DNA from 4 places in the Pontibacillus yanchengensis genome. Region 3 is predicted to be linked to each of the others. Evidence: riboswitches for the same ligand, from Rfam matches in the RefSeq annotation. Region 3 holds a riboswitch; each other region holds the start of a gene.

Region 1 (4,219 bases), on a different contig from region 3:
TAGCTTAGCATTTGTTCAATACGTATCGGGCGTAAGTGCTTCAGCAGACATGACACGTTACGCAAAAACGCCAAATCAAGGTGCTCTTGGATTATTTTTGGGGAATAGCTTTGGTTTTATCTTAACTGCTATTTTAGGAAGTGGTTCGGCTTATTTATTTAACGATGTAAATCCTTATGTTTCCTCAACAGCAGTAACATCCACTCCATGGATGATAACAATCATCACCTTAACCGCTATGGTTTCGATGCTTTCCATTAATATGAGCAATGCTTATACAGGCGGATATAGTCTCTTGAATACTTTTTCTCAACTCTCAAGAGTTCAAAGCGCAATCATTTTCGGTGTGTTAGGTGTGGTATTAAGTGCCACTCCAACTCTTGTTAATCAAGCTGAGCAATTTATATCGGCTCTTGGAGGTCTGATCATTCCTATATCCGCCGTCATTGTAGTTGATTATTTATGGATAAAGCGAGCAAGCATACCCACATCATCATTGTTATCCCTTCAAGAAACAGGGAGTGTGTACCGATTGCCATTTATCTCTGTTTTAATCGGGACAGCAATTTACTTCGTCATACCAGAAAGCTTTTCTCCTGGCTTTCTTACCTTTGTCATTGTCGGAGTTCTTTATGGAGTTTTAGCTGAATTCAACAAAACAAAATTTGCTTCCTTATAAATAAACAAACACCCTTCACTCGTGTAAGGTGAAGGGTGAGCTTTATGCTTTCATCAATCAAGTGAAGACGTGGTTAAAAAGAACGTTTTGGTTCCTTTTTGGCCTTTTTGTTTCTTTCGTTTTGTTCGTATTGATCAATTACTCCACTCATATAACTATCAGAAAGTTGTTCTGCTACAATCTTTTCCCCTTCAGGGTCGAATTGTAAACCTAGCTTGTTTTCCTTATCCATATAGAACACCTCCCACTTTTAGTATGTCACAAGATAGCCTTATTCTTCGCCACATCTTTTTCCAAATGAAAGCGTTCAAATGTTATAATGAAGAAAAAGGAAAGGAGAGATTCCATATGCCATTTGAGTACAAACGTATCGTTATTGCAGTCGATGGCTCGGAAGCCTCTGAACATGCTTTTGAAAAAGCAATAGATATCGCTAGACGTAACGATGCTCATCTCTTTATTTGTCATGTTGTAGATACACGTGCTTTTGCAACAGTGGAAGCATACGATCGCTCTTTAGCAGAACGAGCTGAAGGATATGCAACGGAGCTCTTAAACAAGTATGAAAAACAGGCAAAAGAAGCAGGAATTCAGCAAGTACAAGTGGATATTGATTATGGGTCTCCAAAAGTAAAAATCGCAAAAGAAGTAGCGCCAAAATTAGAAGCAGACTTAATTATATGTGGTGCCACAGGATTAAACGCTGTAGAACGTTTCTTTATTGGAAGTGTTTCTGAACATATCACTCGATATGCAAGCTGTGATGTATTAGTTGTAAGAGCGGATACTCACTAGGAGTTCGTTATTTTTCAGTCGTCTTATAATAAAAACGAAGCTGTTACCGATACAGCTTCGTTTTTTGTTAGTACATTTTTATTTTCAGTTGGATTTATTGTTTTTTTCCTGGGTGTATTCACCTTGGTGGAGTCGCCATTTGTTAAACTCAAGAAATTCTTTAAATTGATCTTTCGTTACTCCTGAGTCCTGGGCCTCTCTAACCAAGTCTACCCAATCTTCATCTAAAGATGATGACCCTTCTTCCCGTTGTTGGTCATTATGTAGCAAATGCTCTAGGGGGACATGCAGTACCTTTGAGATTTTTTCTAGAAATTGAATAGAAGGATTTTTTTGTAGGTTACGTTCAATAGAACTAAGATACGATTTAGCAACACCAGCTCGTTCTGCTAGTTCTGATAAGGATAGTTGTTTTTCTTTTCGTAAAGCCTTAATTTGTTCTCCTATCATGGCACTTCACCTTCTTCCTGCAATGAAGTATACCATATTTGAATTAAAGGTTTCATTCTTGTTCTGAAAAATATTAAAAATCAATACAAAATCCTTATACCTTCACTTCTTATAAACAACCATTTGATCTTCTTTCCGATAGAAGAACCCTTTTATTTCTTCTTTGGTTAATCCCAGCTCCTTTGCCTGTTTGATTAACTCTACCCATTCACTATCAAGCTCTTCTCGATCAGTAACCGTATTTGTTTTCATCATTCTCCTCCAAACCTGAATTTTTCCAGGTAGACCAGCCGTCTTAGTAAAATTCACCTTAGACCTGTGACTTTGCGTCCTAACCTTTCAATTAGTTTGCCTTTTTCTGAAGGATTAGTATAGATTAACTATACAAAACTTGTCCCAAAAATATTGTTAGAATTTGTTAGCAAAATCCATTTTTATTTGATGATTTTGTCGAAATAACTTAAATTTCTGTCAATTAAAAGTGTGCAATAATTTTGAATTAATTCCCATTTTATTCTTTTATTGTCATTAAATTTGCTTACCTATAGCCATTCTCTTGTAATTCTTGGATTGGAGATAGACACTTATTATTAACTCTCTCCAAATAGTGATGTCAGCAGGGGGTTTTGATAAACAACTTTTAGGCTTCTTTGGTAGAAAGAAGTAGACAAGACTAAATTAGAAATAACAATATAACAAACACTCCAATTCTTATGATAATTGGAGTTTCGATTTAAAATAATCCCCTCAATACGAGGTTTTCACTTAAAACTTATTTTGATAACTCTCTTACTACATGGGGTAATTCAGGCATAATCAGTTTTTCCATTGCTAAACGAACCGCTCCAGTGGAACCGGGGGTTGAAAACAAAATTGTTTGGTTTCGCACACCTGCTATGGCTCTTGATAACATAGCAGCAGAACCTATATCTTCTGTATAGCTTAGCATGCGAAACAATTCACCAAAGCCTACCATTTCCTTGTCTAACATACCTTCCACTGTCTCAATGGTTACATCACGTTTTGCCATACCAGTACCACCATTGGTTAGAACGGCTTCAATTCTCTCATCGCTACACCCTAACTCAATCGATTCTCGGATTGCTTGCTGATGGTCTTTTACAATTTCATAGTCCTTAACAACATGACCTGAAGACGTTAAAAAATCCATCATTAGCTGGCCGCTTTTGTCAGAGGACTCGTCTCTAGTATCAGAAATAGTAATCACTTTACAAGTTATCGATGGTTTTGATTGTTGTTTATGTTCTGAAACGGACATTACTCAATCTCTCCTTGCTCAACAAGATAACGATATTGATAAAATCGTAGTGCAAAATCGGTCACTTGTCGGGTTAATTGATAATTTAATGTAGCTCCTATAACCATACTAACAATCGGCATTCCTTGAATGAGTTTTTTCCGGAACGTTAGAATAAATAATGATTTCATTCCTTGCTTAAATGGCTGTTCTAGCCATGTTTCATCTGTGAATTCATCCTCACCTTCATAAATAAACGGAGAAGTATGATGTTCAAGTTCTTTTTTTAGATCATCCCAGGCCCCTTTTTGCAGTCGCTTTGGTAACGTAGCTGCATGAAAAATCTTTAATGACAACATCATTTCATAAGGATGATTTACTTCATATCCAAATGTTAAACCAATTAGCTGTACAGCTCGAAGGTTTAATATCATCATTAATGGAAAATCCACCCCTAAAAGAAGATATCCGCCCGTGCCTGTAAGACCTCCTTGAGCAAAGGAATATAGCTTGCCTTTTGCGATATGTTGATGCGCTAAGTATGTTAATTGATCAATCGTTAATTCTTTCATATCTTCTAAATAATCAATATCTGATCGGAAAATACGACCACTTGTTAAAATTCTTAATCTTGCTTCATTTTGAAATGCTGTTCCTTGTATGTAGGCATGTGTATGAAAGAACCATTGATCCATTTGGTGGAAAAATTTTTTCTTCATTTTTGGATTTAAGTTCGTGAAGGTTTTATTCATCCATTGCTCATAAATCATTTCAAAGTCATTAGCTCGATAATCTTTCCATTGGTTCTCCCATTTTAGAATATCTTGATACACTTTTTCCTCACTCATGCTACATCCGCCCCTTCACATGTTTGTTATCTTTATTCTAGCTTATTTCCATAAAATTGCGAACATTACTGAAGATGTTATTGTTATTTATGATAATGATTACAATCTGTTTGTTGAATACATTATATTATTATCAAAAGCCATGAACAAAAGCTCGGGCGCCCGAGTAGCGACGTACGAACTGCTGCC
Region 2 (4,219 bases), on a different contig from region 3:
ACCAAGAAAATCAAGGAAGGATGAAAGTAATATAACTAAAAATCCTGAATACAAAAGTCTATCTCTACTTTCTTTTTTGCTTAGTAAGAACCAAACTATCCATGGTGCAGTTGATAATGCTAATCCTGCCCACCAATGAGGTGTGAATAATACGTTTTCATACCAGAACGGTATTTTTGATTTTGCCATGTTAGTGAGTTTTTCATAAAATTCTAGGTTTTTTTCTAAGTATGTTTGTTGATCCATAATAACAACAACTCCATGATTTTATTATTAGTGTTACCAAAAATCATTCCTTTGAAAAGGTTCTTCAATAAAATAGCTTGTGTTTATTAAATAGAGAAAGGCGCTCAGTATATAGACTGAACGCCTTTCATGGAAAATGTCATTGGATTCTTAGTTAGATAGAAATTATACATTGGAATTTCAAGGGGGTGAAGTTAAATAGAGATATATCAAGGCAACAGCTTAGATGTTCTTAAATTATAAAAAAGAAAAAAGCACATAGCTCTTAAGGCCATGTGCTTTGAAGTTTAGTTGGAATGATAGAACAATAATATATACGAAATAATAGAAATTCAAAAATTAATAATTAAGTCGGTTTATTGGTTAAAGCTGTGTGAATTAAATCTATTTCGGAGTCTAGTACTGTCAAATAATTTGAGTCTGTATGGGAGATAGTGTTTCGTAATTCGTTTAATCTGTTTAAGTCTCTTGTTATTATCTCTTGTTCATCATCATTTAACAAGATTTCATTCATAAGAAACTCCTTAATTTAGCCATTTCAATTATTTACCCCAAAATAGCAATTTCGAAACTTTGATATAGATGCAACTAAATAGTGATTAGGTGTAATTAAAAACACGCATGTACATCAATTGAAGAAATGATTGAATTTATGGATAGTAATAAATAAATAGAGGGCTAAGAAATTAAAGCAAAAAAATAGCGCAATGTGCAAATAACACATGCGCTCAAAACATTTAGTGAGGGGAACTTAGCTCTTAAGTTCCAGGAAATTTTATCTTGAAGAGTTTCAAATTAATAATCACTGAATTAGGGGTAGAAACAGCGAAACCCAAATTTCCTGATTTTTCATTATACATTATTTGAATTATATGACAATGGTTATCTTGTTAGGGAGGGTGATTAACAATGAATTTTCCTTACAGAAGGTATTTTATATAAGAACTCAAAGAATTACAGCTTGAGCTTATTAATTAGAGTTAAAAGAGCTCCCCTATTAGGGGGGGAGCTAAACTAAGTATTTTATTAACAATCTGTGTAATACCAAGACTCACATGCATCATATGCCTGTTCGGATTGATTAGCACCTGCATATGATGTTCCAGCGATTAAACCTAGCGCTACAACACCTACTAAACCAAACTTTTTTAGTTTTTCCATGTAGAAAACACCTCCTTAATTTGGATGTGTTTACATTATATGGTTAATATTCAGAAAATTTCAAGTTATAGGAAGAAAACAGGAAATTTGTCGCAAGTCCCTACATTGAATATAAATCATATATAGGACATTTGACTTTCTATGTAGTTCAATCGTCTATTGAATATAGATTTCACTTAACGATGAAGTTCTTTTCTGAAGTTATTTTATCTAAGGACTCAATTAAATGACTAAAGTTCGGTTTCATTATAAAGTCCTTAGCTCCTATTCTGAGAGACTCCGTTACATGGAATTTATGACCTACTGATGAACACATCATCACATTGGCATTAGGATCATCATCTAAAATGTTTCTAAGACAATCGATACCTCCAAGCCATGGCAATGTGATATCTAAAATAACTACTTCCGGTCTGTGTTCCTTATAGAGTGTAGTAGCAGTACAACCATCACTTGCTTCTGCTACAACATAGTAATTTGAGTCATGAAGTAGGCTTTTCAGCCATGACCGCATGAATTTGGAGTCATCAACTAGCATTACGCTATGCATGAAGACATCCCCCTTTTCGCTAAATATTAAGGCAAATTAGGAAATGGGATTCGATGTGCAACCCGGCTACCGTGGTACATAAAACTTTAGGTCCGTGGCTTTGCGTCTTTTACTTTCGTAAAATTTGCCTATGCTAGCATATATCGACAGAATTCTACAATTTTTGATGTGTTATTGAAAAATTTGTTAATAAAAGAGGGATTCTAAAATATACTTCTAATAATCTTCTACAGTCCAACTAATGTGAGTGTGTAATTTATTTGAATTTAATTGTGATTTTAGATCTAGTATTAAGTGGGTGTAATTGGGGAGGAGCAGTAGAAGAAAAATCCTCTCAGCCTAATATAGATACTATAAGTACAACTTGGGTAAACACGCTATATAAAAGAGGGAGGTATTTTGTGAATATAGCTGATGCGTTGGAACAAAAGAGGAGTATTGATTATTTTGAAGGCCTACATGACGCCTATGATTTAAACTTAATATTCGGATAAACAGTCTTTGAAGCTACAACTGATAATGTTTTGTATAATTTTGAAAAATATTATTCCAAGGAAAAAAGTAAACAAGTGGATAATATGCTTAAATCTTTACGAGAAATAACTTATAATGCTAATCAATATGTAAAAGAAAAAGATGATGAGTAAAGGAGAATTCTTTATATCTAGAGAGTTTGTAGAGTTCTTGTTTTGTTATGTGAAGGTGGAGGTTTAATGACACTAAAAAATATTCTAATAACTATTATTATACTTTTAATTTCAAATATATATTTGTTTAATATATATTCCTTTAAAACTTAGATTTTAAGTGGATAGATAATAAAACTATAAAAATTAATGAAGAAACTATTAACATATTTAATGAAACATATTATTACCTTGATGATCCGGATTGAATTTCATTACATCTTTGGCACGTACTAGCGTTTTAAAGCTTGATATTTATTCTCTCTATTTTCCCTACTTTATCTCCTAGGCATTAAAAGACATCTTTTTTTACATTATTTCCTCTTCTTCTTGCATATATATTTTTACATAGGAAGATTATTGTAATCTAATAAAAGTAATTTTAGTATAATGAGAAGGGAGTTGATACTATGGAAACTATTACGTCTTTCTTTATAGAGTATGAAATGTATTTTAAGATTACATTGAGTGCTTTGCTAGGTTTTATGATAGGAATGGATAGAACCTCAAAACATAAACCAGCAGGTATGAAGACTTATACTTATGTGTCTACTGCATGTACTTTGATTACAATTATTTCGATAAATAGTGCATCTTCATTTAGTGAACCATTTAGCGGGAAAGTAATGGACCCTATGAGACTTGCTGCTCAAATAGTATCTGGATTAGGTTTCCTTGGTGCGGGAGTGATATTAAAGGATGGACTAAGAGTTAAAGGACTTACTTCTGCGGCTATGATTCTATTTGTAGGTGGTGTAGGTATAGGTGTAGGAGCTGGATTCTATATGGCAGTTTTATATTCGGTATTCATTACGTTTATTTTTACGAAAACTGCCGGTTATTTTGAAAACCGTGAATTAGTTCGAAATAAATAAATCAAAAAAGACTAATTTTCATGAATATATTCTCGGTTCTGAGATCAAGGTGCAGAACCATTTGTGTAATCTTTTTAGGGGTCTACAATATTGACAATGAACAGCATGTGCAGGTCGCATGCTGTTTTTATTTTCTGTATGTCAATTGAGATTCGTTAACTAATTGACAGGAAAGTAGAATTATATGAAAGTGTGAAATAAATGGAATCATAATGATTTACCAGTTTTTGAGGAGTTCTTTTCATATGCTGCATGTATTAGCTAAGAGAAACATCACCTTTTTTCTTATAGCTAGGTTAGTGCTAGAACTAGCTAAAAAGATTTCGTGGATTGCAATTGCGTGGTTTGTATATCAACTGACTAATTCAGCTTCTGCGATTGGGTTTGTAATTACAGCAGCAACGATATCACCACTGATATCTAGCGTTTTTGCGGGAGTTGTACTGGATCAATTTAATAGAAGAACGTTAATGGTTGTAGAGAATGGATTAAGAGGTATGTTTCTTTTGCTTATTCCCCTTTTATATTGGGGAGATCTATTGATGTTTTCATCAATCGTTATCATAATTTTTCTTAATGGTTTTTTATCTGCTTTTACTGATATAGGAAGTACTACTATATTGCCAGCTTTTGTGGCGAAAGAAGAATTAGAAAGTGCGAATGCAATGTTAGCTATTACGGGTCAATCAGGTTATTTAATA
Region 3 (4,219 bases):
GATACTTGTTCTGCTAGTTTACGAACTTCATCTGCAACAACTGCAAACCCTTTTCCATGTTCGCCAGCTCGAGCTGCTTCAATAGCTGCGTTTAAAGATAGCAGGTTTGTTTGCTCAGCAATATCGCGAATGACTTCAACGAGCTTGGTGATTTCTTGCGACTGTTTATCCAATCCTTGTACTTTTTCCGCTGCTTCTTTGACGATGGCATCGATGGTCATCATTTGTTCTACAGAGCGATTCATCATCTCACTGCCTTCTTCTGTCATAGACAGTACTTCCTCTGAAGCGTTAGCAACCTCGATGCCACCTTGATGAGCGTGTTGAATTTTTGTTGTGAAATCTTCCATCATTTCAGATAACTGAGAAGAACTATTCGCCTGGGATTCCGCACCTGAGGAAAGCTCAGTCATGGTAGACGCTATTTGTAAACTACCTTCTCGCACCTCATTTGCAGATTGAGTAAGCTCTTCACTCTGACTGGATACCGAGTGGGCTGCACCACCTACATTTTGAATGAGCGAGCGCAAGCTTTCTTTCATTTCATCTACGGATCTTGAAAGTTGGCTTATTTCGTTATGTCCTGACTGTGCGAGCGTAACTTGTAGATTTCCTTCTTCTACTTCTTTCATCTTTGCTTGCAAGTTCTTAATAGGTTTTGTAAGTCTTCTAGTGATGATAGTAGATGCAAGAATGGACAGAAGGATAACACCTAGCAAGCTAATACCAATTGGAATCAAAATAGGTGTTGCTTTTTCTGCAAATTCTGACTTGTAAACAGATCCAATGATGATGAGGTCAGAGCGTTTGTTCACAGCATACCCCATAGCTTTTTGTTCGCCTTCTAGCTCATATTCTACAATGCCGTTATCTTGATTTTGAGCAATTAAGTCCTTATAGTAACCGGCATCTGAAACGTTTTTGCCGATATTGGATTCATTTGGATGAGATAAAAACACCCCATTTTTATCTAGGATGGCTGCGTATCCTGCATCACCAATTTTGATGTTATTGATAGTGGATACCAAAGAGTCAAGGTTAATATCCACTGATACGACTCCCTGCAGTTCACCATTTTGCATGACCGTTTGGGCTGCACTAATGAGTAGTTCATCAGACCCTTCAGTACGGTATGGCTCTGTCCATATGACTTCCCCTTGTTGTTCAACTGCTGATTTGTACCAAGGTCGTTCCCTTGGGTCAAAATCAGATGATAGATTGACAGAGGCCGACATGACGATGTCCCCGTTGTTTTCCTGTCCATAATAAATATTGGTAATGGAATCATTCATGTTATCCATGTCTACAAAATTGAGAAGCATTTCTTCTTTGAAATGTTCAAAGTTTTGTAGTTTACGAGAGTTCGCTAAGTTTTGTACAACTTGTTCTTGTGTTTGAAAATATGTATCAAATGAGTCATTTAAACTTGCCATCTGTTGTTCTACGTTGTTGACTAGCTCATCGGTAGTTTGCGAAACACTAAATGTGTAGCTGACACCAGCGATGATTAAGCCTCCAACCATAATTAAGATAAGAAAAGGGAGTAAGATTTGTCGCTGAATCGTCTTATTAAAAAAGCTCCCTGGAGTTTTGCTGAACCGTTTCTTGTTTGTCTTCTTCTTCATTTCCTGAATTCCCCCTGTAATAAAAAACCCGTCCTGGCTCACACGTCATTTTAGATCCATTTCTATTCTCATACATAAAAAATCACCGAAGAACGGTGTATGGATTAGTACCATTTCGGGAGCACGGCTGCCTTGGTATTACAATGCAATACGGTAGGCCCATAGCTTTGCGCCCCTATCTTTCGCTAAGTTTGCCACTTTGGTATGAAGAAAGATGGTATTTAAAGAAAAATTACACTAACTTCTCGTGTGAAACGGATGAATGAAACTTTGTCTATATTTGTATCGGCATAAAGAATCATTTTATTAAATCATTATAGGAATTATTTAGTTTGTTTTTCTTTACTGAGAATAGATGAATAACCCTAAAAAAAGCCTCTCAAGTAGTTCATACTTGAGAGGCTTACTTTTTTACCTATTTTCTATGCTGCTTTGTTACCTTTATCCTTCTTACCATTACTCTTCTCATCTTTCTTCATAATCTTCTCTAACTCATGTTCAATCTTCTTCATCTCTTTTTCCTCTTTATCGTTATTCATCTTTTGCATAGATTTTAAAATATGGTGAACGGTAGAGTCGATGTGCTGGCTTGTGTTACCGTTTGTAGTTATAAATGATGATAGTTGCTCATCTAAAAGCTTACCAACTTTGTCAGAACCGAACATTGCTTCTAGTTCTACTAGTTGAGTGGCTACGTTCTCTAGAGTCATAGATCCGTCTAAATGATCTTCGAATAGATTGAGTGCAACAACATCTTCAGCAGAGCGGGGCATGATTTTATATTCATCGTAGTTATAGGTAAGGACACCGGTAATAGATTCATATACTTTATCTATCTCAACCAAGTCATTATCGGAATCAATGACAAAAGTGCCTTGTTCATCTTGGGCGGTGTAGTTATGGAACGCATCAACATCCGTTACTTCCGCTAGGTTTATTTTAACCAATTGACCTTCCAGTTCTTCGGAGAACTCGTTTGATGTAATGGGTTTAGCTTGTGGAATGCCTACATCTTTTTCGATGATTGTAGCATTTTGTTCGGAAGGTTGAAGTTGTAATAGGTCAAAATATTCTTCTGTTACTGCTTTAGCCTGAATGCGGTCACCAACATTAGCGCCAAGGTCTTCCGCTCGTACGACGATGCCTGCTGTTTCGTCTTGTACATAATAATTGATCTTCCCGCCAGTTGGGAAAGCCGCTGTTACGATTCCTTCTATGTTAACCCGGCTCCCAATAGTAGATTCTCGAGCTTCCTGAATAGAGACGGCAGGAATGTCTTTTACAATATCATCCGCAGAACGTGGAACTACTTTATATTGACCAAAGCTGTATGTTACATACCCAGTAATAGTGTCATAGGTTGTGCCCACTTCTAGTAGGTTTTCATCCGAATTGATTACAAAGGAACCACTTTTATCGTTTGCTTGAAAATCATTGTACTTATCTACAGACTCGACCGAAACGGTTTGTAACGATACGAGTTGACTTTCGAGTGATTCACCTAAGTCGTTAGCATCGATTAATTTAGGTTCCAGTTCACGAGCGTTTTCTTCTACAATGGTCACATCATCTGTTACGACCTGAAGGAGTCCATAATACTCCTCTGTATTTCCTGAAGCTCGAATGACATCACCAATGGATGCATTAACTGCGTCCGTACGTACAACAATCCCTGCGGTGTCGTCTTGGATATAGTAGTTTTTGTCGTCTTTTGCAATGACCGTTCCTTGAACAGCAACGTTGGACCCTTCTGGCGCATAGCGGGCATCGGCAATCTTATTGCCACGTTCAAATGCTGGCTCATATCCGGCTTGAATAGCTTCTTGTTCTGTCCAGAAGAAAATACGATTCTCCACCGGTACTTGCTCCCAATTTGCAGGTCTTACATATTGATTTGTCTCTGAATTACCTACATATTTTGAGTAGCCTTTTTGATCGTAACGTGCACGGAATTCAAAGGGTAATTCAAGTAAAGGAGTTTCTTCGCTCCAGATTCCAAAATTATTAGCCTGGGCAGTTTTTGCAGCTTGTTGGTACATTTGGTAGGTTTCCTCGCTGCCAATTGGGGCGATGAAATACGTTACAGCATAGCCCTTTTCAACCATATTTAGGTTCGTATTCAGTCCGTCAGACGTACGTATGACTTCTGCAAGCAAACGTCCGTAATCGTCCGTCACTTTTTCACTAACATCAAGGGTTACCTCATCGCCTGGTTGTAGTAATGTTTGTAGGTGTTCTGTAGCTTGTACACCGTGATATTTTTGTGAGTGATTTGGATTGGTTGTAATCAAAGAGGAGTCATATGAATCCATATGATACGTTTCAGGAGTGTCGATGTTTAAGTATCTTACGGTGTCTGCTCCCAGAATGGATGATTCAATCTTAATTGTATCCCCGTCTACAACTCTCTCAACTGTAGCTGTATATTCATCCTTTGGCTCAGGAGGCTGTACGGACTCATATTTTCCAAGGTTTGAAAAAGTGTCTTTAGGTAAAGCAATCCATTCATCGGTAGGATCGTAAGCATCAGTAACGTCTGTGTCACCAGCAAGAACTGTCTCCTTACGTACTAACGTGGTATCTTTAGTCGATGT
Region 4 (4,219 bases), on a different contig from region 3:
TTCTAACCTTCATAGCTTCGAATTGGTCCGATCTTACAAATGCTATAAAAATGGTTATTATTTTGGTGGCTATGATTGGATTTTACGGTGTAGGAGAACGCATTTACCGAAAGCACTCAAGAGGGATTGGAGCAACGTTTTTAGTTGTAGGTGTTCTTACGTTTGGAGCTGGAATTATTCTTACCGGTCAGATGTATCATTATATGGCCTATAGTGCCACGGCGTTCTTTATATGGTCTCTTGCAGTCATTGCGGTCTTTATCTTAAGTCAGGAAGCCGTCATGCTAGTATTGGCATTTGGTATTATTACGGTTGGTCAAATCTATGGAGGATTTACGTATCACGATTTTCATCTCGGTCTAGGATTGCTTTTTCTTATTGGATTAGGCTATTTTACCTATAAACATCAACGGGAATGGATTTCCACCCTTTATGGAATAGGATTTTTTTTGCAAAGCCTTGTGCTCGTGCTAACTTCAGATTTATCGTATTACTGGCTATTTGCATTCTTGTTATTGTTATACAGCCTTTCAGAAATTGTATCGAAGGACTTTCCTGTGCAAGCTTTTAAGCGTATTGCCTTAGCTTTAGCGTTTCTTATTGGGATCATACAAGTTTTCACCCTACAATCCGGATGGGTGTTACAAGATATTCAGCTAGAGGTTAGCTTTCTTCTGGTATTAATTGTAATTGGTGGATGGGTTATTTATCGTAAAATCACCACCCATTCTTCAGTAGAATTGGTAGATTTAGCCCTATTTGTGCCTGTCTTTTTATTGCCAGATTTAAAGAGTGCTCTGGTATTAATTATGTTATATATTTTTTCACTAGGTAGGTTACTAACAGGATATAAAGATGGGGACGCTGAGATGATCAACATTGGAACAATTGCGTTTTTAGTGAGTACCCTTGTAGCTTATTTCCAATTAGCATGGGACTTTCTTGATAAATCGTTGTTCTTCTTTATTGGAGGAGTGCTGCTATTTACGCTTGGTTACTTGCTTGAACGGAGACGAAGAGCTTTCTGTCGTGCAGAGGAAAGAGGTGATCGGTTATGAAGAAATGGTTATTTATCGTGGTCGTGGCCGCACAAGCGTTTTACTTAGTAGCAATGGCAGTTTCCTATTATGTAATGGAAGATTTCGGTGAAACTGTAACACTTCAAACAGCACCTGTTGATCCAAGTGATGTGTTTTATGGCGACTATGTCATATTAAACTATGAAGTAAATACAATTCCAAAGGGTCAATTGAGTGAAGGAGAGTTGGAACGAGGGGATAAGGTTTATGTTTATTTAGTTCCAAATGACAATGGAATATTTGAGGTACAAAGAGCATCACTACAAAAACAAAATGCAAAAGAGAACGAAGTGATAATGACCGGACGTTACGAATTTGAAGCAAACGATGGTTTTCAGATAGACTATGGAATCGGTCGATATTATGTTGAAGATAATAGTGGTGAGACTTATGAAAATCATCAGGGTGATATGATGGTTGAAATTGCTATCGCCCCTTGGGGTCAGAAGAGAATAATAGAGGTTATGTTGGCAAAGTAGGTGTTCAGCTGAATTGCCTATAAAAAAGCATTTTTAGTTATATATACCTATAAAATTTCTGGAAATATATAAAATAGGAAAATATTTCTATACAAAAAATAAGAACTATGAATGATACCCAACTAGACAATTATCGATGTATAATATAGATAATCAGATTCAACGTCAAGTTCATAGCACATCTGTTGAATCTCGATAAAGGCAAACCTGATGAAAATCAGTGACGCAAAGCTATAGGGGCTACGGATCATGTTGCCACGCATGAATCTACGCCAGCCAGTTACCGAAAGATTGCGGGTGCATTTTATGATCTAACCCACTTTCGGTAGTCGAAGGCAGGGTTATTTTTTATGCAGGAGGAGGTGACCAGTAGTAGCTGCACTACTCGAACCTACATGAATCTATTCCTTTTTACGACCATTTTTAGGGATAGACTAGCATGATTAGTTCCCTCACCATTCTATTCTGACATAAGACCTTGCCTAGACACGTCGTACCTTGTCCTTTTGAAGGACATCCTCTATTTTAGCGTACATCCTTACGTTTTTAGTTTATTGTAAGAACACAAGCAGTTGAGTTTTGAGTGATTTTCCCCTTATACAAAATAGACGGCCTTACGCATCATGCGTAAGGCTCTTTTTTTGCTTTGGGACGAAGGGACAGGTTCCTCGTCCCACTGGATTCTGCTAGGTGGTTTTCAGTACAATGAAACTAGGTTTTACAATTGGAGGGTTTTAGATGGATTTAGGACTACAAGGGAAGCGGGTTATTTTGTTAGCAGCTAGTAAAGGATTAGGGAAGGCGATAGCAACGGAATTTGTAAAAGAGGGAGCGGAAGTGCTCATCTCTAGTCGAGATCCCGAAAATTTATTCTCAGCCGCACAGGAAATAAAGCAAGAAGTAGGCGGAGATGGATCAGCTCCACACACACATGTATGTGATCTAACTAGTGCAAAAGCAATAGAGGAATTGTTTGAAGCGGCCTCTGATAAACTAGGGGGTGTTGATGTACTAATCAATAACGCTGGAGGACCTCCTGCAGGTTCTTTTATGCAATTCAAAGATGAAGATTGGCAGCAGGCATTTGAATTAAACTTACTTAGCTTTATTAGAGCATCTCGATTAGCAATTCCGCAAATGCAAGATGCAGGAGGAGGGCGTATTTTGAATATAGCTTCCTCTTCCATAAAGCAACCTATCGATGGGCTTATTCTTTCCAACACATTTCGTACAGGAATAGCAGGATTATCAAAAAGCCTTGCCAATGAGTACGCTAAAGATAATATTTTAGTAAATACGATTGGACCAGGAAGAATTGGAACAGAGCGTGTAGAAGAATTGGATAAAAAACAAGCCACAAGAAGAGGATTATCCAGTGAAGAAGTCAAGGCAGAAGCAGAAACCCAGATTCCAATGGGGCGTTATGGTGAGCCAGAAGAATTTGCAAAGACAGCTGTTTATTTAGCTTCATTTGCCAATACGTACGTGACCGGTGAAACGTTAGTGGTCGATGGAGGCTATGTGAAAGCATTATAATCTTAAGAGCCGCAAGGGGGGATATCACTCAGTGCGGCTTTTATTAGCTGAAAAGAAAGAATAAATTCTGGCGCTTACGTGTCTAGCTCCAGCGCCCAGCGACTAGTGTGCTTCCCTCGCCTCTGTACGATAAGTCAACATTGAATCACTCATGTTTCCGTGTTTCCTTTATCTCCTACGGCTCAGTCTAGCTCATACGTCGCTATCAGGGCGCTTACCCATTTCTTTAGCTTTTTGCTTCACCTAATGATGGATGCGAGGTACAGAGCATGGTAACCGCAGCTACACACAAAATCGTCATGGATGAGAGAAGAAGCGTTTGAGTGGAGAAGAGATATCCTCCTAGTAAGATGACTGCAAGATCGATGACAAAAATGACTGCACCGACATTGATTTTGAATAAATCTGCAATCATTTGTGCTAGCAAGTCCGTCCCACCTGTGCTCGTCCCATGTCGAAGCATGAATCCGATACCACCACCAACAAAAACCCCACCAATCATGGAACTAAGTGCAGGATCTAATGCAAGGTGATGTAGTCTTAATCCGTTAAATAAATCAATAAATAGAGATGAGATCAAGAGTCCATGTAAACTATTATAGAAGTAATACCGATAATGAAACCAGGCGAGGGTGAAGATCGGAATACTACAGATGATGATAGCTAGTCCAGCTTCCATGCCCCATAAATAATTTGCGATTAAACCAATTCCTATTACCCCACCATCTAATACATGATAAGGTGCTAAGAAAAAATTAATACCAATCGCCAAAAGGGAGCTTCCAAATAAGATGATGAGGCCTTTCTTTAAAAGGGCTTTCATAAGAGTCTCCTTTGCGTACATGTTTACTTTATATGTATTCAGGAGATTGTCTTACATACGAGTTTTTAATATAGCTTGATAGATGATTGGTATAGATTCGTATAATAAAAGCGAATGTTTTGACAGGTAAAAATTACAAATGTAAATTAGTATGTGTAGCAACTATCTTTAAATAGTTGATGTGACAACTAATGTAGGAAAAAGGTTATTCGTGTAGGATGAAAAACTGTTCTGATTGTTAAAATAATTAATCCCTAGTAACTAAAGGAGTGAACACACATCAACATGGCACAAGAATATGA

What was found. A riboswitch is a leader RNA that binds a small molecule or an ion and turns the genes downstream of it on or off. The one in region 3 is predicted to bind cyclic di-GMP.
Region 1: it holds a riboswitch for cyclic di-GMP, as region 3 does, so the genes downstream of both, GLW08_RS07570 (anti-repressor SinI family protein) here and GLW08_RS11215 (methyl-accepting chemotaxis protein) in region 3, are expected to answer to the same signal.
Region 2: it holds a riboswitch for cyclic di-GMP, as region 3 does, so the genes downstream of both, GLW08_RS05990 (response regulator) here and GLW08_RS11215 (methyl-accepting chemotaxis protein) in region 3, are expected to answer to the same signal.
Region 4: it holds a riboswitch for cyclic di-GMP, as region 3 does, so the genes downstream of both, GLW08_RS05875 (SDR family oxidoreductase) here and GLW08_RS11215 (methyl-accepting chemotaxis protein) in region 3, are expected to answer to the same signal.

The regions. Positions count from the first base shown of each region.
Region 1 is NZ_WMEU01000002.1:79,663-83,881, reverse strand. Features, by position in the region: gene GLW08_RS07585 (purine-cytosine permease family protein) at 1-679, shown strand, start outside; gene GLW08_RS21615 (hypothetical protein) at 753-911, opposite strand; gene GLW08_RS07580 (universal stress protein) at 1,028-1,474, shown strand; gene GLW08_RS07575 (helix-turn-helix domain-containing protein) at 1,559-1,924, opposite strand; gene GLW08_RS07570 (anti-repressor SinI family protein) at 2,027-2,179, opposite strand; cyclic di-GMP riboswitch class I at 2,202-2,287, opposite strand; gene GLW08_RS07565 (MogA/MoaB family molybdenum cofactor biosynthesis protein) at 2,697-3,203, opposite strand; gene GLW08_RS07560 (EcsC family protein) at 3,203-4,030, opposite strand.
Region 2 is NZ_WMEU01000001.1:1,241,512-1,245,730, reverse strand. Features, by position in the region: gene GLW08_RS05995 (CBO0543 family protein) at 1-246, opposite strand, end outside; gene GLW08_RS22070 (hypothetical protein) at 1,273-1,407, opposite strand; gene GLW08_RS05990 (response regulator) at 1,580-1,957, opposite strand; cyclic di-GMP riboswitch class I at 2,011-2,096, opposite strand; gene GLW08_RS05985 (MgtC/SapB family protein) at 3,054-3,518, shown strand; gene GLW08_RS05980 (MFS transporter) at 3,764-4,219, shown strand, end outside.
Region 3 is NZ_WMEU01000003.1:249,995-254,213, forward strand. Features, by position in the region: gene GLW08_RS11215 (methyl-accepting chemotaxis protein) at 1-1,625, opposite strand, end outside; cyclic di-GMP riboswitch class I at 1,740-1,831, opposite strand; gene GLW08_RS11220 (thermonuclease family protein) at 2,048-4,219, opposite strand, start outside.
Region 4 is NZ_WMEU01000001.1:1,217,553-1,221,771, reverse strand. Features, by position in the region: gene GLW08_RS05885 (DUF2157 domain-containing protein) at 1-1,058, shown strand, start outside; gene GLW08_RS05880 (GDYXXLXY domain-containing protein) at 1,055-1,558, shown strand; cyclic di-GMP riboswitch class I at 1,749-1,846, shown strand; gene GLW08_RS05875 (SDR family oxidoreductase) at 2,297-3,094, shown strand; gene GLW08_RS05870 (YitT family protein) at 3,321-3,917, opposite strand; gene GLW08_RS05865 (pirin family protein) at 4,203-4,219, shown strand, end outside.